Noviherbaspirillum saxi: one gene and its partner. The protein of the gene in region 2 binds, or shares a complex with, the protein of the main gene of each other region. Links are inferred from orthologs where the notes say so. Each region holds a gene or a part of one and is shown on either strand. Other genes may lie near its edges. The genes, in order: smc and D3871_RS05980.

Region 1 (9,562 bases), on a different replicon or contig from region 2:
CAATCCGCCAAGATTGTCCGCCAAGGCTTGCTGTATGAACGCCGGGGTCGGATGCTTGGGCTCGCCGATACCAAGACTGATCGGCGAATACCGCGAATCGGGTTGCACGCCTGCGAACAGGCCACGCAGCTTTTCAAAGGGATAAGGTTGTAATTTGGATAAGAGCGGATTCACTTGGGAGGGCTCGGTAGAAGGGTGCTGGGATGCTGAAAGAATAAGCGCGACATTATACCGTCCGCGGTCGCATGCGCCTTGCAACATGGGATGGAAACCCATGGCCGGCGCACTTGAAGTGATATGATAGGGCCCTTTCTCGGGGGCTGCCCCCGTTCTGGTTCAACTAGTCTGGAACAGTCGACAACGTGCGTCTAACTTCTCTTAAATTATCGGGGTTCAAGTCCTTCGTCGACCCCACCAATTTTCAGGTTCCTGGTCAGTTGGTTGGCGTTGTCGGCCCGAACGGCTGCGGCAAATCCAATATCATGGATGCCGTGCGCTGGGTGCTCGGCGAGTCCAAGGCTTCCGAACTGCGCGGCGAATCGATGCAGGACGTCATTTTCAATGGCTCCACCAGCCGCAAGCCGGCCGGCCGCGCTTCGGTCGAACTGGTGTTCGACAACAGCGATGGACGTGCCGCCGGACAATGGAGTCAGTATGCGGAAATCGCGGTCAAGCGCACGCTGACCCGCGACGGTACCTCCACCTACTACATCAACAACCAGGCGGTGCGCCGCCGCGATATCCAGGATATCTTCCTCGGTACCGGCCTCGGTCCGCGCGCCTACGCGATCATCGGTCAGGGCATGATTTCGCGCATCATCGAAGCGCGTCCGGAAGATCTGCGCATCTTTCTGGAAGAAGCGGCCGGTGTGTCGAAATACAAGGAACGCCGGCGTGAAACCGAAAACCGCCTGCAGGACACCCGCGAAAACCTGACCCGCGTCGAAGACATTTTGCGCGAACTGAACGCCAACCTGCAGAAGCTCGAAGCGCAGGCAGCGGTCGCGCAGAAATTCCGCGAACTGCAAGCCGACCAGGACGAGAAGCAGAAACTGCTGTGGCTGCTGCGCAAGAACGAGGCAAAGACCGAGCAGGAAAAATATTTCCGCGATATCGAAAAGGCGCAGACCGACCTCGAAGAGCAGACCGCGAAGCTGCGCCATATCGAAACCGAGCTTGAGCACATGCGCCAGGCGCACTATGCGGCCGGCGACCGCATGCATACCGCGCAGGGCAATCTGTACCAGACCAATTCCGAGATCGGCAGTCTGGAAGCGCAGATCAAGTTCGTGATCGAATCGCGTAGCCGCCTGCAAACCCAGTTGAATTCGCTGACCGCGCAGCGCGACCAGTGGCAGCGCCAGGGCCAGCAGCAGCAGGAAGAACTTGCAGAAGCCGAAATGCATCTGGAAGAGCATGGCATGCGCGTCGAACAGGCGCAGCATGCGGCACAAAACCAGCACGACCTGATTCCGGGGCTGGAACAGGCATGGCGCGAAGCGCAGTTGAAGACGACAGAGTCGCGCAGCAAGATCATGCAGATCCAGCAGCAGATCGAACTGGAATCGACGCATCAGCGCAATGCTTCCAATATCCTTTCCGGTCTGACGACGCGTCGCGAGCGCCTGTCGCAGGAAAAGAATGGCATGTCGCTGCCGGACAGCGCACATCTGACCAATCTGCGCATGCAGCTCGAAGAAAAGCAGGCAACGCTGGAAGAGGCGCGCGAGCAACTGGAAGCCGCGCAGGAACAGCAGCCCAAACTCGAAGAAGAACGCCGCACTGCGCAGCAGCAGGTCAATACCGAGACCGCCAACAATGCGCAGCTTGAAGCCCGCCTGAATGCGCTGAAACAGTTGCAGGAAAACGTGCAGACGCAAGGCAAGGTACAGCCGTGGCTGAAAAAGCATGAACTCGGCGACCTGCCCAGGCTGTGGCAAAAACTGCATGTCGACCAAGGCTGGGAAACCGCGCTCGAATCGGTGTTGCGCGAACGTACGTCCGCGCTCGAAGTATCCAACCTGGATTGGGCAAAGGCCTTCTTCAGCGATGCGCCACCGGCCAAGCTGGCTTTGTTCACGCCCAACGAAACCGCACAGGCTGCGCCCGCCGATGGGCCGGCCGGACTGAAACCCTTCATCAATCTGCTGCAGCTGAATGACCCGGGACTGCGCGCTCTGATGCAGGACTGGCTGAGCAATGTATTCGTCGCCGACGACGTCAATGCCGCATTCGTCGATCGCACCAAGCTGCCGCTCGGCGCCTGCTTCGTAACGAAACAGGGTCATGTGATCGGCAAATCCAGCGTACGCTTTTACGCATCGGATTCCGAGCAGGATGGGATGCTGGCGCGCCAGCAGGAAATCGACAACATCACCAAGCAGCTGCGCGCGCAGCAAATGCTGGCCGATGAAGCGAAGTCGCGCGCGGTGCGCGCCGACGCAGCGGTATCGCAGGCGACGCAACGCCTGCAGGAATTGCGCCAGCGGGTGACCGGCTTGACGCAGGCGGTTCATGGCTTGCAGATCGATGTCATGAAGCTGTCGGAAGTGCAGGAACGCTTCAATCAGCGCAGCACCCAGATCGACACCGACCTGGCCGAAATTGCAGCTCAGGAAGCGGAGCAGCAACAGGCAAAGGCCGAATCGGAAGCCAAGTTCGAACAGCTCGATATCGAACTCGCCGTCTTGCAGGAAAGTCACGAAGACGGCCAGACCGATTACCTGGCAAAAGAGCAGCAGCTTAACGATGCGCGTCAGCGCTTGCGCGATGTCGAACGTGCGGCGCAGGAAGCCGAATTCGCCGAAAAAGCCCATCGCAACAAGATAGAAGAACTCAAGCGCAGCATTTCCACCGCGCTGGAACAGTCGGCGCAGCTATTCGCCAGCATGCAGCAAGGCAGCCTTGAACTGGAAAGCCTGGACGATCAGGCCGCGCAAGCCGGGTTGCAATCCTTGCTCGACAAGCGCTCGGATCAGGAGCGCGCGCTGGCCGATGCGCGCCATGAACTCGACCAGCTGACGCAAAAACTGCGTCATGCGGAAGAAGCCCGCATGCAGTCCGAACGCAGCCTGCAGCCGCAACGCGATCGCATCATGGAATTGCAGTTGAAGGAACAGGCCGCGCGCCTGAACCAGGAACAGTATGCGCAGCAGCTGGCGGAAGCCCAGGCCGATGAAGGGGCGCTGACCGAAAAGCTGAACGCCGACATGCGTCCCTCTTATCTGCAGGGCGAAGTGACGCGTTTGACCAATGCCATCGCGGCGCTTGGCGCTGTCAACCTGGCGGCACTTGATGAACTGGCGCAGGCATCGGAACGCAAGAACTTCCTCGACTCCCAGCATGCCGACCTGACCGAAGCGATTACCACGCTGGAAGATGCGATCAACAAGATCGACCGTGAAACCCGCGACCTGTTGCAGGACACCTTCGACAAGGTCAACAAGCATTTCGGCGAACTATTCCCGATTCTGTTCGGCGGCGGTCAGGCCAAACTCATCATGACGGGCGAGGAAATCCTCGACTCCGGCGTGCAGGTAATGGCTCAGCCGCCCGGCAAGAAAAACGCCACGATCCACTTGTTGTCCGGCGGTGAAAAGGCATTGACGGCGACTGCGCTGGTGTTCTCGATGTTCCAGCTCAATCCCGCGCCGTTCTGCCTGCTCGACGAGGTGGACGCGCCGCTGGACGATGCCAATACCGAGCGGTTCTGCAATATGGTCAAGCGCATGTCGTCGCAAACCCAGTTCCTCTTCATTTCGCATAACAAGATTGCAATGGAAATGGCGCAGCAGCTGATCGGCGTCACCATGCAGGAACAGGGCGTATCGCGCATCGTGGCGGTCGATATGGAGTCGGCTACGAACTTTGCGAGCGAAGCGGAAGCAGCGTAAGGAAGCTAAAGGCAGGACGGTCGCGGAGAGCACTGGTTGAAGGAAGCATGGAGAAGTCGCTTCCTTCAAGCTCCGGACTGGTATTAGATACGTGCCGAACGTGCCAGCGCGGCGCGCTTCTGGTAATAGGCGACATTCATCTGCGCTTCTTTCGCGCGCTGCTGTTCGACATCGGCGCAGATCAGGAAATGCCGCTCGGCGCGCTGCAGCCACCAATGTTGAATGGAGCGCAGCACCGGGCTTAGCGACAGCATGGCCAAGTGCTGCAGTTTGAATTCTTTAGAGCCGGACATGGCGATGTTCGATTTGGCGGAATGAGTGTTCATTGTTGCTCCTCGAAAGCTGGTTTCCCTCGGTTTGGTCTGCTCCGTCCGGCCGCGGAATGGGCGAGACAACGTGCTTGCTCCATGATCAACGTTCATGCGTTTCTCCATTATCGATAGGATCTTGGTATGCTTTCTCGTTTCGGATCGCGATCTGCTGAAACGTGCCGTGGCTGCTATCCGACTACTGCAATAATTACGTTTTGGAATAGTTGTTATTTTTTATTTCGAGCCCCTTTCGAGTATTGACGCGGCTCAACGGACTGAACCCGTGCATTCGGCAATGATCAATTCCATACGCACATTTTTTCCGGAAAGCATGAAAAACGATGCTCTTTAGCAAGATATGTCTGCCTTGACAACTTTATTGCCGGCCACTACCCTGATTTCCAGTTCGCGGCCGGGGTGGCTTTCAACTTTGTAAATTTCGAAAATGATTCGATCAGATTTTCCGCGACGCCGTGACAGTGATTCCCTCCTGCTGCGCGTCCGCCCCACACCTAACAAGGGCACATACGCATGACCGACCTTCAAGCAAGTCTGATGGCGATCGGCGGCACTATCGTCGTTGGCGTTATCAGCTATAACAAATGGCAGGAATACAAGGCAAAGAAGACGGTCCAACGCGCCTTCGCTTCGGAGCACGACGACGTGCTGATGCATCCGGGAGCGAATGGCGACACTGAACCTGCGCAGAGGCAGGAGCCTAGTCTGATGCAAGGACCGACGGCCGCCGCGCAAGCGGATGTTGACGTGGGGACAGATTCCCCGCCAGCGGCAACAGCCGTTGATGTACCTGTCCGTGCGCCGCAAAAAGAGTTGCCGGTCGATGAATTGATCGATTGCGCAATTGCGCTGGAACTGGAAGCGCCGGTGCGCGGCGAAAAAATTCTGCCCACACTGCAAACCTTGCGTCATGTCGGCAACAAGCCTGTGCATTTCATCGGTCAGCGTGAAGACGGCAATTGGGAGTCGGTGGCTCATGGCAATCTGTATTACGGTCTGTTTGCCGGCGTGCAACTGGCCAATCGCAGCAGCGCACTGAACGAAATCGAGTATTCCGAACTGATCACGCGCCTGCGCCAGATCGCCGACGACATCGATGCTGAACTGGATGTGCCGGACATGGGAGCCGTGATGGCCAGCGCGCGATCGCTGCATCAGTTCGTCGCCGAGTACGACGCGCAACTCAGCGTGAATGTGCAAGCTAAGGGTGAGCCTTGGGCGATCAATACGCTGCTGACCGCACTCGAGCGCCAAGGTTTCGATTTGCGCCCCGATGGGCGTCTGGTCATGCCGGACGGCGATGGCGGGATACTGTTTTCTCTCTCCACCAATGTCAGCCTCGCTGTGGAAACGACTTCGCGCCTGACCCTGCTGCTGGACGTGCCCAGGGTCGCTCCCGCGCACGACGGTTTCGGTGCAATGACCGCCTGCGCTCGCATGCTTGCCGCACGTCTCGATGGCGTCGTGGTGGATGACGGCAACCAGCCATTGACCGACGCTGCGTTAACCGAAATCGCAGATCAAGTCACTGCGTTCTATACCCAGATGGAAGAGTCGAACATTCCGGCAGGTTCAGTCCGTGCAACGCGTTTGTTCAGTTGACGATGCAAGCGGACATTTTTGGAGCGCCGGCCGCTGCCACACCCACCAGCGGGCCTGAAGCCGATCACTGGCAGGAACGTGCGGCATGGCTGAAGTCGGAATTGAACCGGCACAGTCATGCGTATTACGTGCTTGATAATCCCAGCATTCCGGACGCGGAATACGACAGGATGTTCCGCGAACTGGTTGAGCTGGAGTTGGCGCATCCCGATCTCGTCACCTCCGATTCCCCGACCCAACGCGTTGGCGGCAAGCCATTGCCGCAATTCGAACCGGCCAGGCATGCGTTGCCGATGCTGTCCCTGAACAACGCGTTCGGGGAGGAAGATGTCGTGTCCTTCGACCGCCGTGTGCATGAGGGTTTGCAAAACGGCGACGACATTACCTATTCCACCGAGCTCAAGTTCGACGGTCTGGCGATCAGCGTGCGCTATGAAAACGGATATCTGGTTCAAGCCGCCACGCGTGGCGATGGCGCAACCGGTGAAAACGTGACCGCCAATATCCGTACCGTGCGCGCGGTTCCGCTGCGCCTTCACACCGACACGCCGCCCGCCGTACTGGAAGTGCGCGGCGAAGTCCTGATGTTCAAGGCTGACTTTGCTCGGCTGAACGAGCGGCAGCGCGAGGCCGGGCAAAAAGAGTTCGTCAATCCGCGCAATGCTGCCGCAGGCAGCTTGCGGCAACTCGATTCAAAGATCACCGCCCAGCGCACGCTGCGTTTCTTTGCCTATGGTATCGGGGTGCTCGAAGGAGCCTCCATGCCGGCCTCGCACTCCGCCTTGCTGGACTGGTATGCGTCTATGGGCTTGCCGGTGTGCCGTGAGCGCGCAGTGGTCCATGGTGCCCAGGGCTTGCTTGAATTTTTCCATGCGATAGGCGACAAGCGTCGTGGCCTGGCCTACGACATCGACGGCGTGGTATACAAGGTGGACCGGCTGGAGCAGCAGCAAAAGCTGGGATTCGTTTCGCGCGCGCCGAGATTCGCCATTGCGCACAAGTTTCCGGCCGAGGAAGCGATGACGGTGGTGCAGGATATCGGCGTGCAGGTGGGGCGCACCGGCGCCATTACACCGGTCGCCCGTCTGGTGCCGGTATTCGTCGGTGGCGTGACGGTGACCAATGCCACCCTGCACAACGAAGATGAAGTCAATCGCAAGGATATCCAGATCGGCGATTCAGTCATCGTGCGGCGTGCCGGCGACGTAATTCCCGAAGTGGTCGCTTACGTCCCCGAACTGCGGCCCGATCACGTGCGCCGTTTTGTAATGCCGGCGAGTTGCCCGGTATGTGGATCGGCTATCGTACGGCCTGAGGATGAAGCGATAGCGCGTTGTTCCGGCGGCTGGATCAAATGCCCGGCGCAGCGCAAGGGCGGTTTGCTGCATTTCGTGTCGCGGCGCGCACTGGATATCGAAGGCTTGGGCGAGCAACTGGTGGAGCAGTTGGTCGACCGCCACATCATCACGACCGCGGCAGACCTGTACAAGCTCGGACTGACCGCGCTGTCCGAACTCGACCGCATGGCCGAGAAGTCCGCACAAAACGTATTGAAAGCGCTGGAGAAGTCAAAATCGACGACGCTCGCCCGGTTCATCTACGCACTTGGGATCCGCCATGTCGGCGAGGCCACCGCGAAGGAGTTGGCGCGGCACTTTGGCAACCTGGACGCCTTGCTGGGCGCGTCGGAAGAGCAGCTGCTGGAAGTAGCGGATATCGGTCCAGTCGTCGCACGTTCGATCGTCAGCTTTTTGTCCGATCCGCTCAATACGGAATTGATCGAACAATTGCGTGCGGCCGGCCTCCACTGGCCGGAAAGCGAACCGATGGTGGAAGCACCCAAGCCTTTCGCCGGAAAAACCTTTGTACTGACGGGAACGCTTCCGAATCTGACACGTGATGAAGCCGCCGCGCGCATCGAGGCGGCCGGCGGCAAGGTCGCCGGTTCGGTATCGAAGAAAACCAGCTATGTGGTTGCCGGTGAGGAAGCGGGCAGCAAGCTGACAAAAGCGCAGGAACTTGGCGTAGCCATCCTCGACGAACCGGAATTGCTTGATTTACTTGGCCAGCAACCGCCGGACGACGCAATGACGAAAGACTGACATGGCGATACGTGACATCCTGAAGATGGGCGACCCGCGCCTGTTGCGCCAGGCCGAACCCGTGACCGACTTCGGTACGCCCGAGCTCCTCAGGCTGATCGACGACATGTTCGATACCATGCGTGCAGCCAATGGGGCAGGGCTGGCGGCGCCGCAAATCGGCGTCAACCTGCAAGTGGTGATCTTTGGCTTCAAGCAGAATGTGCGCTATCCCGAAGCGCCGCCGGTGCCGGAAACCGTGCTGATCAATCCGGTCATTACGCCCTTGTCGCAGGAAATCGAAGACGGCTGGGAAGGCTGTCTTTCGGTGCCGGGATTGCGCGGCATGGTGCCGCGCTGGCTGCGCCTGCATTACGAAGGCGTCGACCAGGATGGCAAGCCGATCAGCCGCGATGTCGAGGGTTTTCATGCACGCGTGGTCCAGCATGAATGCGACCACCTGATCGGCATGCTGTATCCAATGCGGATCAAGGACTTTTCGAAGTTCGGCTTCGTCGATATTCTGTTCCCCGAACTTGATCCAGGCGACGACTGAGGAAAAAGACTTACCATTGTCGTCATCGACACGGCGAACCGCGCGCGGAAAACCGTGTGTTGCCCGTAAGCCCTTCATTCGCCCGAACATGACGTCGACACCCAGGATTCTCATTCTCTATGCCCACCCTGCGCACGGCAACTCACGTGTGAACCGCCGCCTGCGCGAGCATGTGGAGGATATACCTCATGTACAGGTGCATGACCTGTACGAGATGTACCCGGATTTCCATATCGATGTCGCACATGAACAGCGTATGCTGGAGCAGAGCGAGCTGATCGTGTTCCAGCATCCTGTCCAGTGGTACAGCATGCCTGCGCTGCTCAAGGAATGGATCGATGTGGTGTTCGAACACGGCTGGGCATATGGCCATGACGGCCATGCGCTGCAAGGCAAAGACCTGTGGCTGGTGGCGACGACCGGCGGCCCTGCTGCCGCCTATCAGCCGGACGGCTATCATCGCCGCAATTTCAGCGACTTTCTTCCGCCTTACGAGCAGACCGCGCAATTGTGCGGCCTGCGCTGGTTGCCGCCGCTGATCGTGCATGGATCAAGACGGGCTAGCGATGCCGAGATGGCGCCGCAAGCGCAACTTTACCGTGAACGCCTGCTGAGCTATCCGGCCTGGTCGAAGGAATGTGTCGCGCCATCGGATCGCGATCCCATCGCGCCCGAACTGCAACCGGGAAATCCTCATGAGCAATAGCATCCTGGTCAATGCGCTGATCTATCTGGCGGCGGCGGTGATCACCGTTCCGCTTGCCAAGCGTTTCGGACTTGGCGCGGTCCTGGGCTATCTGATGGCCGGCGTTGCCATCGGACCTTGGGGTTTGCGGCTGATCAGCGGGGTCGAAGACATTCTTCACTTTTCCGAATTCGGTGTGGTCCTGCTGTTGTTCCTGATCGGGCTGGAACTGGAACCGCGACGCCTGTGGGCGTTGCGCCGCTCGATTTTTGGCTGGGGCGGGGCCCAGGTCACGCTCGTTACACTTGCGCTGTTCGGTGCCGGCCTGGCCTTCGGCATTGACTGGAAGACGGCGCTGATTGCCGCGCTGGGATTGTCTTTGTCCTCTACCGCCATCGCGCTGGCTACCCTTGAGG
Region 2 (16,416 bases):
GTTTTACAGCGAGCCGCACAAGCTCGACGACATCCCCAGATCCGTTGTCCGGCTCGGTCAGTTGATGGGCACCGAACAGCAGGCGCAACAAAGCGCGGGAGCATTGCAGCGCCAGCTCGACGGCCTGGTGTCGCGCTACCGCAACCGTCCTCTGGTGCGCGTGTTTTACCAGGTCTGGGACAAGCCGCTCTACACGCTGAATGAAAAGCACATCATCAGCGATGCGATCCGTATTTGTGGCGGAGAAAACATCTTTGCCGCCTTGCCGATGGCCGCGCCCAGCATTACCCAGGAAGCTGTGCTCAAGGAAAACCCCGAAGTCATCGTCAGCGGCGACCGCAATGACCAGCCCGTCAGCGGAATCGAGATCTGGAAGCAATATCCCTCCATGCTGGCCGTCAAGCGTGGCAACCTGTTCGCCATCGATGGCAACCTGATCAATCGCTCCGGCCCGCGCATTATTGAAGGCGCCACCGAATTATGCGCACGCCTGGAACAGGCGAGAAGCCGCCGGGGAGCGGGGCAATGAGCAACTATCGTCGCATCGCCTGTCTGAGTACCGAAGCAGTCGAAACGCTGTATGCGCTCGGCGCCGAAGAGCTGGTCGCCGGCATTTCCGGCTTTACCGTGAGGCCCGCGCGTGCACGCGCCGAAAAACCGAAAATCAGCGGCTTTTCCTCTTCGCGCATCGAACGCATTCTTGCGGTCGAACCGGATCTGGTGATCGGTTTTTCCAACATGCAGGCCGACATCTGCCGCGAACTCGCAGCGGCGGGCGTTGAAGTGCATCTGTTCAATCAGCGCGATCTCGCCGGTATCCTGCGCATGGTCCGCGTTGTGGCGGCGTTGGTTGATCGGGTAGAAACTGGCGAGCGATTGGTCGTTGAATTGCAGTCACATATCGATGCCGTCGCAAGGAAGGCAAGCGTGCATGCAAAGCGCCCCAAGGTGTATTTCGAGGAATGGAACGAGCCGCTCATCAGCGGCATAGGATGGGTGTCCGAGATGATCGCCATTGCCGGCGGCGAGGACGTGTTCGCCGACCTGGCAGCGCATTCCAGCGCCAAGCAACGCATCATCGCCGATGCCAATGAAGTCGTGCGCCGCGCGCCTGATATCATCATCGGTTCGTGGTGCGGCAAGAAGTTTCGTGCCGAAACCGTTTGCACGCGCGATGGCTGGAATGCGATTCCCGCAGTACGCAACGGCATGGTTGTCGAAATCAAGTCGGCCGACATCCTGTCGCCCGGACCATCGGCCATCACCGAAGGCCTGACACAACTCGCCGACCTGATCGGCCGCTGGCATCAGGAACAGACATGAATCTCTTTTCGACATTGATGGTGCAGGGCACGACCTCCGATGCCGGCAAGAGTACGTTGGTCGCTGCGCTATGCCGGTTGCTCGCGCGCGACGGCATCAAGGTCGTACCTTTCAAGCCGCAAAACATGGCGCTCAATAGCGCGGTGACGACGGATGGCGGTGAGATCGGCCGGGCTCAGGCATTGCAGGCGCAGGCCGCCGGCCTTCAGCCGCACACCGACATGAATCCCGTATTGCTCAAGCCATCGAGCGACACCGGCGCGCAAGTCATCATCCACGGCCAGGTGCGCGCCGACATGAATGCGCGCGACTATCATCAATACAAGACGATCGCGATGCAGGCGGTGCTCGAATCGCATCGCCGCTTGAGTGCGCAGTATCAGTCCGTCATCGTCGAAGGCGCGGGCAGTCCCGCAGAGATCAATCTGCGCGACCGCGACATCGCGAACATGGGTTTTGCCGAGGCAGTCGACTGTCCGGTGATCCTGATCGCTGACATCGACCGGGGTGGCGTATTCGCTCATATCGTTGGTACTCTGTCGTGCCTGTCGGAGAGCGAGCGCAAGCGCATTGTCGGATTTGTCATCAACCGGTTTCGCGGCGATATCAGCCTGTTGCAACCAGGTCTTGACTGGCTGGAAGGGGAAACCGGCAAACCGGTGCTCGCGGTACTGCCTTATCTGCATGGTCTGTATCTGGATGCAGAGGATGCGGTAAAGCCCGAGCAAAGCGAGCAGGGCGGCTTCCGCGTCGTGGTGCCGGTCATTCCGCGCATCAGCAACCATACCGATTTCGATGCCTTGCGCGCGCAGCCTGACGTCGATTTGCGCTTCGTCGGGCCGGGGCAGCCAATTCCGCCGGCCGACCTGATCGTTTTGCCCGGCAGCAAGAACACCCGCGCGGATCTTGAATGGCTGATTGGCAATGGCTGGCAGGATGCCCTGCGCAAGCATGTGCGCTACGGCGGCAAGGTGATCGGCATCTGTGGCGGCTATCAAATGCTCGGCCGTACCGTGAGCGATCCGCATGGCGTTGAAGGTGCGCCGGGCACGACAGCAGGGTTGGGCCTGCTTGACGTCGACACCGAAATCACGCAAGCCAAGCGGCTGGCAAGGGTGCAGGGGCGATGCATATTCGCCGATGCAGAGGTAAGCGGCTATGAAATCCATATGGGCCGGTCCGACGGCCCGGCGATGGCAAGGCCGGCGTTTGAAATCGATGGCCGTACGGAGGGCGCAAGATCGGATGATGATCTGGTGCTGGGTACCTATTTGCACGGTGTGTTCGATGCGCCGCAAGCGATGCATGCCTTGCTGTCGTGGGCGGGGCTGAAGAATGTCAAGCCGGTCGACCTGGCTGCATTGCGCGAGCAAAGTATCGACCGGATTGCGGATGCGGCGCTGCCTTTGTACAAGGCTTTGCAGGAGCGCGCGGGGTAAAAAATCAGGAAGCGGCGTGCATCCTCTGCACGATATCGACGCCTATCCCGTTCGGGTCGACCACAACGAAATGCCGGTCGCCCCATGGTTCGTCGCGCAACGCGACTTCGATGGGAAAACCCAGTTCCCGCACGCGCCGATATTCCTTCTCCACATCGTCCACATCGACCGCAAACCACATACCTTGGCCCTGAAAGGCCGGTCGAAAGACGGCGGCTTGCGATTCCAGGCCGGGCTTCATGAACCCGATTTCGCTGCTTCCGAGTTGTAGTAATACAACCCAGCTGTCTTCACCTTCGTAGATGACGTCGCAGCCGAGCAGGCGAACGTAGAAGTCTTTGGATTCCTGCACCTTTTCAGTAATGACGCCAGACCAGATTTTCATCGTTATCTCCTTGAGGTTGTAATGGGGAGTTGTCATTCTCCGGGGGCGGCAAGGGCTGGTCTAGCAAGAATGCGACATCGCTCTTTGCAAGCTTTGCCGGCGAGATATTGATCAGGCGTCTGAATTCATTGCCCATGTGGCTTTGGTCGGTATAACCGGATTCAAATGCAATATCGGCCAGGGAATAGGCTTGTCGTTTGATAAGCGTCGCGGCATGGTGAAACCGCATGATGGAAGAAAAGAGTTTGGGAGAAATGCCCACCGTCTCAAGAAACACGCGTTCAAACTGGCGGCGGCTGGTGCCAAAGTTGGAAGCGGCTTCTTCGATTCTTCCGGTGCCATAAGTCGCTGTTATCTGTGCGACGGCATTGTCGATTCTGGATGGAAGCGGCTGTGTCCGTGCCACCTGTTTTTCAAATAGCGTATCAAGTCGGGTGAAGATATCGAGTCCGGCAATATTGTCCGTTATGTTCTCCAGGGAAAAACGGAGCAGCCCCTCCACCGGCTCGCAGCGGTCAGCCAGTTCTTTGGCCGCCGCTTTGATGAAGTGACGGCTTTGTCCAGGTTTGAAGCGAATGCCGAGGTAATGGCTGTTTGGCGCAAGCGCCACATCGGTAGCAGACGTCGATGTGCCGTATACCCGGCCTTGCACTTGCGCACCTTGCTGATGAATGACCAGATCGATAGCGCCGTCGGGCACCATCGGATAGGTCGGATTCAGGTTGCCTATACTCAACCAGTAATGACTGATCAGGCCGCGAAGCGGGATTGAGGGCAGGATCGTGAAAAACCGGGGACCGGGGAACGTAGCGTCCATCATCGGTGGATGTTGATGCTTGTGAGCGTCGGTCCGGCAATTGTATATCGGGCTGCAGGCCGGGATTGGCATTAGGCCGCTTTTTCCGCCCTCCGCTGCAACACGAAAATCGGTTGCGCCCAATGCGATTCCTTTTTCTTCTTGCTGGTGATCAGCGTTAGTTCCGAAGGATCGTAGACATCGGTATTGTGCGTCAGCGGCGTCGTCATCAGATATTGCGCATCGGTGTTCTTCAGGAACTCGCCGACGAGCTGGATATTGCGGATATCCAGGTGGGCAAAGGGCTCATCGATGAACACAAAGCCGCCTGAGCCGTCATCGGATTTCAGCAGGCCGATCAGCAGGATCAGCGACTTCATCACTTGCTGCCCACCCGAGGCTTCACCATCGTTCAAGCCGATTGGGCCCTTGCCATCGAACTTGAAGCGTACCTGCAAGCCTGCCTGCGCAAGCTGCACATCGTCGTTTTCCAGACGTACTGGATCGGTATGTACTTCGATGTTTGCCAACTCGCCCAATTCCTTAATGTTGCGGCTATAGGTTTTGATCGTATAGCGCAGGCGTTCGATGTAGGCGCCGCGCGCATTGGTTGTGGCTTCGATCGCGCGATTATTTTGATAGCGGCGTTCTTCGGTTTCGGCCTGACGGCCCTGCAGCAGCGCGGTCAGGCGTACATGCTGGTCGACCACGGTGGAATCGGTTTCCCAGTCTTCGCGCGCAAGATCGGTGGCGAGATGGCCGATGCGCAGATTGACCTGGTGCGCATTCTGATGCTGCTCGACCAGCTCGGCGCGGCGGGCAGGGCGGCGCCATGCAATCGGTAGATGACGCCAGTTCTTGCGGATGTCGATCAAGGCGCGTGCATGTGCGGAGCGTTCCTCTTGCGTGCGCTTTTGCGACAGGCGACCATGCGCCTCGCTGTCGGCCAGCGAACGCTTGGCGTTTTGCCAGGCATTGTCGGCGAGCGTGCGTTCTTCGGTTGTCTTCTTGATCAAGGGGAACAGTTCGCCGAGCCGCGATCCGACCTCGGTACGTGTCGCTTTCAATGGTGCGGCATTATGCGTGGCTTCATCGAATTCGGGCTGACGCGCAACCAGTTCCTTGGCCGCATCGACGCCGGCGATCCGTGCTTTCAGGGCGCTGACCTCGCCGGCCAGCTTGCTGATGCGAATCGTCAGTTGGTCTTCCTGCGCTTCTAGCTTGGGAAGCGACTGTTGCAAGGCCGCCAGACGCTGGGCGCGTCCTGCTTGTCCGAAGCGGTAGCGCGCCGCCTCGACGAATACCGAGCGTCCGCCGCGTCGTTCGCGGTGATAGGCGTCCGGCGTGATCCATTCTTCGTTCGCCGGCAGCCTGGCGCCGGCTTCGGCCGAGTCGACTCGTGTGACGCGTGCCAGTTGGTCAATCAGCCAGCCGGGTGCCTTGGCGCTAAAGCGTACGACAGCCAACAGGCTTTGGTCTTTCACTTCCGGCGCGGTCACGCGATCGGGTACGATGAAGTGGCCATAGCGTTCTTTTTCGCCGATGCGATATGCGGCGGCGGCATCGCGCGCATATTCAAGCAACACCACCGAGGTATAGCTGCGCAGCATGCCTTCCACCGCGCCTTGCCAGCGCGGATCGGTCACCTCGACGATGTCGGGCAGCATGGTATGCGCGATATTGGCGTCGCTTAATGCGCGTCGCATCACGCGCACATTTTCCGGGTCCGGCAAGCCCGATTTGCTTTCCAGTGCGGCGATGGCGCTGCGTTCGCCGGCGATGCGCGAGGCGAGCTCGTCGCGCGCCTGGCGCTGACGCATGTAATCGGCTTCCTTCTGCTCCAGCTCGGCCGCGACATCGGCGATACCGGCACCCGCGTCGGCCGCCAGTTTCTGCAATCGCGTTTTCTGTTCCAGCAGGCTTTCCAGCGGTTTGAGCTTGCCGTTGATTTCACCGAGGCGTTTTTCGAGTATGGTCTTTTCTTCTTCCAGCGTGGACTCATGCTGGTGCGCGGTGCTTAATGCGGAAGCTCGCTCGGCGAGGTCGACGCGCTTTTCCGACAATTGCTTATCCTGTGCCGCCAGCGAGTTGCGCGCCTCGTGCAAGGCGGTGCTGTTCGCCTGCGCCTTTTCGCGGATCTCGTGGTATTGCAGTGTCGGCAGGATTTCTTCCTGCAGATCGCGCTGCTCCTTGATCAATCCTTCCCACTGATGGTAGTTCGCGGCGCGCAGGCGCAAGCGTTCCTGGTTGGTCTGCGCCGATTCCAGTTCCGCCTCGAAGCGCTGCAATTCGGTTTCAGTATCGCGCTGATGGCGCTTGGCTTCATCATAGGCATCGAGCACTTCCTTGTCGCCGAACACTTGGAACACCAGGTCCAGCAACTGGCGCGGCGCATACTCGCATAGTTTGTCGGTCTCACCCTGTTCCAGCGCCAGCACTTTGGCCATGGCCGGCGAAAGGCCGGCATTGGCCAGGCGCTTGCGATAGCTTTCCAGGCCCAGCCAGTCGGTCGCTTCCTGCACTTCCTCGATCTCGACCGCGCCGGCGCGCATCAGATATTGACGCTTCCAGTCGCCGCCGTTTTTCTGGATCTGGCAAAACAGGGTGACTTCATCTTCACTGAAGAAACCGGACGCGCGAAACGGCCGGTTCGACAGTTGCCGTCCGGTCGCGCGATTGTCGACCACAGCGCGCAGCCAGGAGGTCTGCTGGCCCGCATGACGCGCATAGTGCTTGTACGAACGCCCCATCGAACAATCCAGCCCGAACAGCGTGCGCAGTGCGTCGAGCAGGGTGGTCTTGCCCGAGCCGTTCTGGCCGGCGATGGTGATGATCTTCGCATCCAGCGGAATGTTCTTGACGCGTTGCCAGTAGTCCCAGTGGACCATCTCCAGCGATTTGATATGAAACATGCGAATCCTGTTGCTTATTGTTCGGTGTGCACAACCTGCGAAGATGCCTGCGCGTCGGGCTGAGGGAAGTGGATGATCGCGGCTTCCTTGGGCGGCGGCCGGTGGAAGATATCGGCCAGCGCGCCGTTGATGATCCGGTCTTTCAATGCATCGGTATCCATCATCAGGTCGAGCAGCGGGCCTTCGACAATCATGTCGCCGCGCCGCTCGATGAAGCCGAGCTTGTTGAGCTGGCCGAGATTGATGTCCATGCGCGTCTTCTTGCCGAGCTTGTCGCCGAAGTCGGCCAGTAGCGCCTTGTAGGAAATGCCCATCGACGCATCTTCGGCGCGCGGCATCGGTTTTTCCTTGCCGAACATGTCTTCCTGATCTTCCAGCGCATGCTGATGCGCTTCCTGGCGTTCGCGCTTGGGCAGGATGATCATCGCCCACAGCACCACCAGCAGGGCCACGCCGTCACGCGCAAGGCCCATGTTGTTGTTTTGCCAGACTTCACGCGAGCCAAAGATCTTCGGCTCGATTTCGCGGGCCAATGCCAGTGTGACGTTGTCCGCGTAGACGTTGTCGAGAAATTTCAGTCCGCACGCCGCCAGTCGGGTATCGAGATCGAGGCGAAACACTTCGTCGGTGAGTGCGCGCTTGACCAGCTTGTTTTCGCGCGACAGGGTCTGGTGCGTCATCAGTTGCGCAATCAGGATTTGTGCGTCGTCAGTCATGCTTGGTATCCGGTGGAGTTTCTGTAAGAGGAGTCAGGCTCGCATTGGAAATTGCGGCCACATGCGGGTCTTTCAGCTTGATCATGCCGTCCTGCGGTTCGAAGGCGAGCGGCAGACGCGCCATCGCGGCGGTGCCGCCCTGCAAGGCCGCTTCGCTTTCATCGCCGAGCAAGGGCAGCAGCGAAGCCCGATAAGACGCCACGGCAAAATTCGCCGGCAGCAGCGTGTCGTGCACCCTGGTCGAGGCATCGATCGATGCGGCAAATGAAGAGAGCCGGTTGAGCCAGGCATCGAGTTCGACCGGTGTCACGCTCGTCTTGCTTTCCATGACGGATGCATCTTCGCCGGCGGGAAGTTCCGCGACTGGCGCGGTGTTCTTGTCGGCGAACAGTTCGGCTTCGGCGACGTCGATCATTTCCGATGGCGTGATGAACATCGGCGTCACCGGCAATGCGATCGCATCGCGCGCAAGGCCAGCCAGATCTTCATGCTGCATCAGCCAGGTCTTGATATCGGTGGTCGACAGCCCCGATTGGCCGAGATGCACGCGCTGGCGTTCGATCTGATTGAGCGCGCGCGAAAACATGCCTTGCATATTGAGCAATGCGCTCTGCGCGCGGCCGATCGCCTGTGCCGCTCGGTGTGTGGCCGTGTCGGCGTTGGGATCGTTGGTGATTGCGTGCAGGACTTCGGAGCCTTTTTCGACCCAGTCGCAGGCGGTATTCCATTTTTCCTGGGCCTTGCGCAGGCGGAATTCCGAGCCGGAGGCGATCGCATCGCGGAATTCCTCGGTCAGGTCCACCAGCCGTCCCAGCAAATGCTGGAGCTGTTCGACCGTGACACCGCCAACCGCCTGCGAGCCGGCCACCTGCGACAGCAGGAAGCCGATGTCGCCCTCGTCCTCATCCTGCGCCAGCGCCATCAGACTGTCGATCGCTGCCAGCACGTTGCGCGCCAGCGGCGTGATCCGGTACACCCCTTGCGGGGCGTCCCAGGACAGCAGCTGGTGCGAGCGCAGGCGATATAGCACGGTTTCCAGGCTTTCCGGCTCCAGATAGCCCAGCCTGGTATTGATATCGGCGCGGGTCAGCGCCGGTGCTGCAGCATCCGATGCCAGTTCCTGCAAGACCAGAAGCCGCACCAGCACTGCATCCGAACCGCCGTAGAACAGGGCCGTAAAGGCCGTCAGCAAGGGCTGCGCCCGCCTGAGGCGGTGTACCTGCTCGATATCGTCAGGGGAAATATTGGGCCTGAAGAAGGCTTGTAGAGAAGTCTGCTGCTCCTCATCCGGCATCGCGGCCGCATTCGGTGAAAAATTCTGCATCCCGGTATTTTAAGGCACCCCATGTGCCGCCCAGAAACAAAACGCTTCCTCCTCTGTAACAGTGTGAAAAAACCTCATGCTATGCTTGCAATAGTGTTGTCCATATGAAATTTTCGCAATTTCTCTATCGCCACATCAGCTGCGGAGGAAACCCATGCCAGTCATCGTCATTGCCAATCCAAAGGGAGGTGTGGGCAAGAGCACCATCGCCACTAATCTGGCCGGCTATTTCGCAAAGCAGGGGCATAAGGTTATGCTCGGCGATATCGATATCCAGCAAAGCTCGCGTGCCTGGCTGGCATTGCGGCCGCCAAGCCTGCCGCCGATCGCCGCTTGGGAAATTGCCAATGGCCACATGGCGAAGCCACCCAAGGGAACCACGCATGTCGTACTGGATACGCCGGCCGGTCTGAACGGGAGCCGTCTGGATGACGTGATGAAGCTGGCTGACAAGCTCGTCGTTCCGTTGCAGGCATCGATGTTCGATATCCTCGCAACCCAGGAATTTCTGCAGCGACTGGCCGGCCGGCAAGAAAAGAACCAGGTGGGGGTGGTCGGCATGCGGATCAATGTCCGGACCCGTGCAGCGGATCAGCTCGCGCATTACATGGGCAATCTGGGTTTGCCGGTGCTAGGCTATCTGCGTGACACGCAAAATTACGTGCAATTGGCTGCGCATGGCGCAACCCTGTGGGATGTGGCGCCTTCTCGGGCTGAGCGCGATGTGGAGCAATGGCAAGAGCTTGTGAACTGGGTGCAGCAATAGCGATGCCTCCAATGAATGGAGACATCGATGCGGGCGGGACAGATCTTTTTTGATGCCTGTTTGACGGGCGTCTTTATTTACTTGATTGCCTTGTCGGTATCCTCGCGCTCCGGACCCGCTTCACTGCGCGCAGCCTGAGACCCTCCGGAAGAAGGTGTGTCGTTGCCGGCGGCAAGCAGATGACCGTTCGTGGTGCGCTGCCCATCGCGGAATTCTCCTTCCCACACACTGCCGTTGGCCCAGCTGAAGCGGCCCTGGCCGTTGCTTCGTCCACGCGCGACCGTGCCGACATAGACATCGCCATTCTTGAAGCGTGTTACACCTTGGCCATGAGGCAGACCGTCCCTGATATCGCCTTCATAGCGGGTGCCGTCGGCAAATACATGGATACCTTTGCCGTTCGGCACGCCGTTTCGGATCTGTCCCTCATACCGCGAGCCATCGGAAAATATCAGTACGCCACGACCATCGGGCAAGCCGTTCCTGACCTCGCCCTCGTAGCGATTGCCGTTGGCAAACACGAGCGTGCCGCGTCCATTCGGCTCGTTCCTGAGCCAGTCGCCGTTATAGCGCTGACCATTGCTCCAGACGAACTGGCCTTTGCCTTCCTTCGAGCCTTTGACCAGCGTGCCATCGAAGCGGTCGCCGTTGTTCCAGACAATACGCCCGGTCCCGGATACCAGGCCGGTCACCGGATCTGCATTGAAATCCCCGCTCATCGTTTGATCCGCGTGCTTGTAGGTTTTGCGCGGCGTTGCGCTTGCCGCATCGGGTGAGGGGGCTGGCGGTGGCAGCTTATCCGTTGGCTGTTTGAAGCCTGAAGGAACAGAGGGAGAGGATGCCGGAGGCGGCGTGCGCTCGGTTCTCGAAGCGACCTGTGTGTCCGGTTCGCGCGGGGTGCTGCGCGACGGGTTCTCGGTTGGCTGGCTTGCTGCCGGCTGCGGACTCGCACTTCCGGTCGCGGCACTGCCTGCCGCTGCGTTGCCGGACGATGCGCGGTCGGTTTCGCTTGCCTGCGGCGGCCGTGATGCGACTTGCGCCTGAGGCTTCTCGACTTTTGACCGCAAGCGGATCTCGGCCAATCGCTGACGTGCGTCTATTGCATTGGCGCCATAGGGAAAACGATTCAGGTAAGCCTCGTAGGCCGGCGCTTCATCAAGATTGCGCGCAATTCTCCATTGCTCCCGCTCCGCAGCGATTTTGGCAGTCTCTTTTTGCTTCGCCGCTTCGGTCGGGGTCGCCGGTATCGAAGGTGCCGGCTTCGCAGGTTCAGGCACAGGCTCTTTCTCCTTTGTAAGAGAAGCCAGCGGCGCGGTTGGTGCAGGCGGGGTTGCAGGCACGTCGCTGGCAGGTTTCTCGGCCCTGTGCTCCGGGCGTGCTTCGGGCAAGCGTGCGGGCGGCGGCGCAGCTTCTTCACTGCGCGCAATCACGGGTGCCGGCGGCATCACCGCCGGAGCTGTCTGTTGCGGCGGTATCGCGCGCGCGATGCCGGTATCCATGGATTCCGCGCTATTGTCGGTTGAGCCGGCAATAGAGTTGCTTGCATGGTTTGCATCCGGCTCGAGCAGGCTTCCCTCGCCGATGATCAGGCCTGCGGCAATTCCGGCGACCAGCACGATACCCGACACGATCATTGCCGAACGGCGTGGCGGCGATGAATTGGGCGAAATCTTTTTCTCGAACGGCATCGGCTTTTGCCGGCCGTGCGACGCTGGCGCTTCGACGCCGACGGTCGTCATGCCGGATGGCTGTGCCATTGTCGTATCGCCTCTGGCACGGGTTTGCGCCGCGAGTGCCTCGCGGTGCAGGCGTATCGCCTCGCGTGCGTTGGTCGCGCCGTGATAAGCAGACGGTTCCAATACAGTGCTGTCGCTCTTGAGTGCCGTGCGCATTGCATTTACCGATCGTATGCGCTCGTCCGGCCGTACGGCCAATGCATGATCGAGCGCGGCGAGCAGGTTATCGCTATAGACATTGCGTCCGACTTCGCACGCAGGCCGCATGGTGTCATTGACGATGCGCTGGGTTGCGGGCGGCGGCGGCTTGCCGGCGATCAGGTAATACGCAACGGCAGCGACTGCATAGATATCCGTCCATGCGCCTTGCTCCAGATCCGGCATGTCCGGATAGAGCTCGATAGGCGCAAATCCAGATACCAGCGTACCGGATCGCACCTGGGTAAGTTCCGCGATCATTGCCTGCGCAGAATCGAATTCCAGCAATAGGGGGCGGCCGGTTTCACGAATCAGAATATTGCCTGGCGATATATTCCCATGGCAGGATTGGGCACGATGCACGGCTTCGATGGCATGCAACAGGTCGCTCACCAAGGTTTTGATCCACTCGTCATTCAAGGGCGCCCTATGCTCGGCAACGGTTTGCTTGAGCGTGATGCCTTCATAGAGCGGCATTGACGCATAGGCGGTGCGATGTGCTTCCCAATAGCGCTGGACCTTGACCAGCGAAGCAGACTCAGTCCGGTTCAGCACCAATGCTTCATTGATGAAGCTGCGCAATCCGGCATCGAAGTTGGTGCTGTCTTGCCCGGAAGCCGGTTCTACCGACATGTCGGGTGTACGAACGGCAATACCTCGCGGCATGTATTCTCTCAGCGCAACATGCCGCCGTTGCGAATGATCATAGGCAAGATACAGAATCGACGCAGCACCTTCATTGATCACTTCGACAATGTTGAAGCTCTCTATGCGTGTACCGGTATTCAGGGCTCCGGAAGTCTCGCCCTGTCCACGCGACGTCGTGGACGGTTTCGTTGCGGACGAGCCGATGTGGCCTTCGATGGAAGTCTTGGTGTTGTCGTCTTGCATATCGATCACTTGAAGATGAGTCGCCTGGCAGGATCGCAGGAAAGGAATGGCCAGATCAGAAATGTGGATGTGCTATGGCGCTTGATTCGGTAGCCGATCCGGAGGAAGCCTGTGTCATCTAGGCACGTCTGCTGCGAGCCGCTCCAGCATTTAGAGAGCGGCTTCAGCCTGCCCAGCATAGCCTTCGCATGCGCCAAGGTATCGATATTGCTCAAACATGATGTCGTCAGGGGGGATGACTAGGGCGTGTCATCACTTGGTATGGGAGTGCGAACCATACCAAGTGATGGCACGCCCTAACGTTAAGAATCAGGATTTCTTGCGTACCGCGTCGAGTTGCTTGCACAGGGCCTCGGTTCCATCCAGTATGCGAGGTCCCGAGCGGTTGAGCAGTTCGCCGTCGATCAGCAGCAGGTTGCCGCGCTTGACCGCGGCCATACCCGGAAAGCGGCGCCACGCTGCCAGAACATCGTCCTGTTCACCGCTGCTGGCAATGATGGCTTCGGGATCGGCCTTGATCACGGCTTCGATGCTCACGGTCGGTGCGAGCTGGCTCAGGCCGGCAAAGACGTTTTCACCGCCGCAAGTGCGCAGCGCGGCCGAGACCATATGGGCACCGTTGAGTGTCATCAGCGGCGTGCGCCAGATCTGATAGAACACGCGTACCTTGCGCCGTTTTTGATAGGTTTCCTGTAGTTGTCCGAGTCGATGACGAAATGTATCCGCCGCCTTCTTGCCCATCATGTCGGTGCCGGCGAGGTGAGCCAGCCTTTCCATGGACAGGGCGATCGCGGCATAGTCGTAAGGCTCGCTTTTGTAAACGGGAACGCCCAGCGATTCCAGTTTTGCCAGCTGCAATGCTGCATTGCCATTGTTCCAGCCGACCACCAGATCCGGCTTGAGCGCCAGTATGCGTTCGAGGTCCAGTGTGACGCCGTTGCCGACTGAGGGAATGCGTTTTGCCTCCGGCGGAAAATCACTGAATTCGGTGACGCCGACTACCTGTGAACCGGCGCCGGCGGCAAACAGCATTTCGGTGACATGCGGCGCGACGCTGACGATACGGCGTGCGGGAGCGGGGAGGGTGATGGTGCGCTTGACATCGTCCACTACGGTGACGGAGGCGGATGCCGGCGCAACCCATGCCAGCGAGACGGCAGCGACAAGAAAAGCCGGGATGAAGACTCGCATAGCGAGACCAACCGCCCGCCGCGCCAACGATTTTGCCGACATGGCGGGCATGGTCTTGTCAGGCTCAGATTTCGAGATTATCGATCAGACGGGTTGCGCCAAGCTTGGCGGCCGCGACCACGACGAGCGCTTCGCCTTTCGCAATGTCGCCGGCCGAAGGCGGCTGCAGATCCGCGCGTTTGCGGATGGAAATGTAGTCCGGCTTCCAGCCGCGTGCGGCCAGTTTTGCCATCGCATGGCGTTCCAGCTCGAATACATCCAGATGGCCGGCGCGCACTTCGCCGGCGACTTCATTGAGCAGTTGGTACAGGGCGGGAGCTTCGGCGCGCTCGGCTTCGGACAGGTAGCCATTGCGCGAGGACAGCGCCAGCCCGTCTTCGGCGCGATAAGTGTCTGCGGCGATGATTTCGGTGGGCAGGGCAAACTGTTTTGCCATGTTCCGCACAATCATCAACTGCTGATAATCCTTCTTGCCGAATACAGCGACGCGCGGCTGTACGCAGGAAAACAGTTTCAGCACCACGGTCGTCACGCCCACGAAGAATCCTGGACGGAATTCACCTTCCAGGATATTGCCCAGGTCGTCCGGCGGACGGACGCGGTATTCCTGGGGTTCCGGATACAGGTCCTTTTCGGTTGGGGCAAACAGCACGTACACGCCTTCCTTTTCCAGCTTTTCGACGTCGGCCTGAAAGGTGCGCGGATACTTGTCGAAGTCTTCGTTGGGCCCGAACTGCAGGCGGTTGACGAAGATGGATGCGACCACCGGATCGCCATGCTTGCGCGCCAGGCGCATCAGCGACAGATGGCCCTCATGCAGATTGCCCATGGTTGGCACGAAAGCGGTGCGCAACTGCCCGCGCAACTGGTCACGCAATTCATCGATGGAAGAAATGATTTTCATGGTTCACCGGGTAGAAAAAGAATGGTTTCGTGCCGTCCTGCCGGGCGCAAACGCCGCCCGCGCAAGCCGCTTGATGCGTCTGCCTGAAACGTCAGGTTGGAGAATAGGCCAGCCGCACGTAAATCGGTGCAAACGCTTCGGCCTGGGTAATTTCGATCAAGGTTTCCTTTGCCAGCTCCAGCAGCGCGATGAAATTGACGATCACTACCGGCACGCCGCGCGACGGGTCGAACAGATCAGCGAACTCGACGAACCTGGCCGACTGCAGCCGACGCAGGATGCCGGTCATGTGCTCGCGCACCGACAATTCCTCGCGGCTGATCGTATGGTGGGCGGTCAGCTTTGCACGCTTGAGGATGTCGGCCCACACTGCTTGCAATTCGCTCATGCTGACTTCCGGCCAGCGGGTGACGACATTCTGTTCGATATAGATCTGCGCACGGACATAGTCCCGTCCGAGTTGTGGCAGTGCATCCAGTTCTTGTGCGGCGACCTTCATCTGCTCGTATTCGAGCAGGCGGCGCACCAGTTCGGCGCGCGGATCTTCCGCTTCTTCGCCGGTATCGGCTTTCTTCACCGGCAGCAGCATGCGCGACTTGATTTCGATGAGCATGGCCGCCATCAGCAGATATTCCGCCGCCAGCTCCAGATTACGTACACGGATCTGATCGACGTAATCGAGATACTGGCGCGTTACCTGCGCCATCGGGATGTCGAGAATATTGAAGTTCTGCTTGCGGATCAGGTACAACAGGAGATCGAGCGGGCCCTGGAATGCTTCCAGAAAAACCTCGAGCGCATCGGGCGGAATGTAGAGATCCGTCGGCAGCTTGAACAGCGGTTCGCCGTACAGTTTTGCGTAAGCCATGCCATCAACGACATCAGGTGTCGTGTCCGGCTGTCCCGCGAGCGCAAGCTCGGGCGCGTCAGCCGGCAAATGCGCTAGCAGCGCGTCCTGCTGCGCCGACATCAGAACTTGTTCTGATAAACGTAGGGCTGCTGCATGATGCGCGATTCCTCAGCACGCTTGCGGGCGTCGAGATCGATCGGTGCCTTGTCCCAAAAGATGGCGCGGCCGGCGCGCTGCTTCTGCTCCAACTCGGGATCCTTTTGCTTCAGCTCGTTCAGGAACTTGGTGAATTCAGACTCGTATTGCGAGAATTTCATGGTGTTTAAGGTCACAGGATGAATGCTGTCGTTATTCTACCTTGTCTTGCCCGTAAATCCTGTACTTCGGCACACACTGTGACGATGCGACAGGTATTGCGTATTAGACAATAAGAGCTCGATGCAAGATGGCAATCTTAATACCCAAGCATCCGACGCATTACGGTCGGTGCCGGCTCCAGCGGGTTGGCATGCGTGTATTCCAGTTCCGGTGCAAGTTCGAAGCCATAGGCTGCGTACAGGTCGAGCAGCCGTACCTGATCCGAGCGAACGCCCAGTCGCAGCTCGGTCACATCGGAAGCCTGAGCGCGATGAATGACCGCTTCGAGCAAGTGCTGAGACAAATGCTCACCCCGAAATTGCGGCAATACGCCCATGCGCATGATTTCCCAGATGTCCGGATCCACCTCGAGTGGACCCCAGCGCGCCGAGCCTATCGGTTCCTCATCGCGCAACAGAATAAAGCCACCGCCCTGTTCCAGGTCGTGCCGCACCCGCACCGCGGTTTCGCGGTGTCCGCTGGACGTCACCGCCACCTTGCTCGCCCACGCCGCGCGGGTCAGGTCGGCAATGAGCTGGGCATCATCGAACGTGGCTTCGCGGACAACAATATTCATGTGCAGAGTCTCGCCGGAAAAAGGGAAACGATACGCATGTCAGGTGTCATT

Evidence for each region.
Region 1: the proteins of D3871_RS05980 (region 2) and smc are in contact, whole or in part, in a crystal structure (PDB 3ZGX), measured with the Bacillus subtilis proteins. The link is inferred for Noviherbaspirillum saxi from one-to-one orthologs.

What each region holds. Positions count from the first base shown.
Region 1 is NZ_QYUO01000002.1:550,669-560,230, forward strand. What follows is about bases 1-4,093. They hold smc (chromosome segregation protein SMC), read left to right. Parts: upstream 1-362; coding sequence 363-3,893; downstream 3,894-4,093. Other genes in these bases: dapC (succinyldiaminopimelate transaminase), read right to left, coding at 1-174; D3871_RS18395 (hypothetical protein), read right to left, coding at 3,977-4,093. In the rest of the region: more of D3871_RS18395, read right to left, coding at 4,094-4,219; D3871_RS18400 (cell division protein ZipA C-terminal FtsZ-binding domain-containing protein), read left to right, coding at 4,736-5,824; NAD-dependent DNA ligase LigA, read left to right, coding at 5,827-7,926; def (peptide deformylase), read left to right, coding at 7,928-8,461; glutathione-regulated potassium-efflux system oxidoreductase KefF, read left to right, coding at 8,550-9,167; glutathione-regulated potassium-efflux system protein KefC, read left to right, coding at 9,157-9,562. UniProt on the Bacillus subtilis protein: Required for chromosome condensation and partitioning.
Region 2 is NZ_QYUO01000001.1:1,236,927-1,253,342, forward strand. Bases 13,613-16,416 are described here. They hold D3871_RS05980 (segregation and condensation protein A), read right to left. Parts: upstream 15,552-16,416; coding sequence 14,673-15,551; downstream 13,613-14,672. Other genes in these bases: D3871_RS05970 (cobalamin-binding protein), read right to left, coding at 13,613-13,677; panC (pantoate--beta-alanine ligase), read right to left, coding at 13,742-14,581; D3871_RS05985 (DUF3460 family protein), read right to left, coding at 15,551-15,763; D3871_RS05990 (GNAT family N-acetyltransferase), read right to left, coding at 15,886-16,365. Also shown: D3871_RS05920 (cobalamin-binding protein), read left to right, coding at 1-529; D3871_RS05925 (ABC transporter substrate-binding protein), read left to right, coding at 526-1,323; D3871_RS05930 (cobyric acid synthase), read left to right, coding at 1,320-2,762; D3871_RS05935 (VOC family protein), read right to left, coding at 2,767-3,147; D3871_RS05940 (helix-turn-helix domain-containing protein), read right to left, coding at 3,119-4,087; D3871_RS05945 (ATP-binding protein), read right to left, coding at 4,036-6,855; D3871_RS05950 (hypothetical protein), read right to left, coding at 6,870-7,571; D3871_RS05955 (hypothetical protein), read right to left, coding at 7,564-8,895; D3871_RS05960 (ParA family protein), read left to right, coding at 9,050-9,661; D3871_RS05965 (protein kinase domain-containing protein), read right to left, coding at 9,739-12,486; more of D3871_RS05970, read right to left, coding at 12,796-13,612. UniProt on the Bacillus subtilis protein: Participates in chromosomal partition during cell division. May act via the formation of a condensin-like complex containing Smc and ScpB that pull DNA away from mid-cell into both cell halves.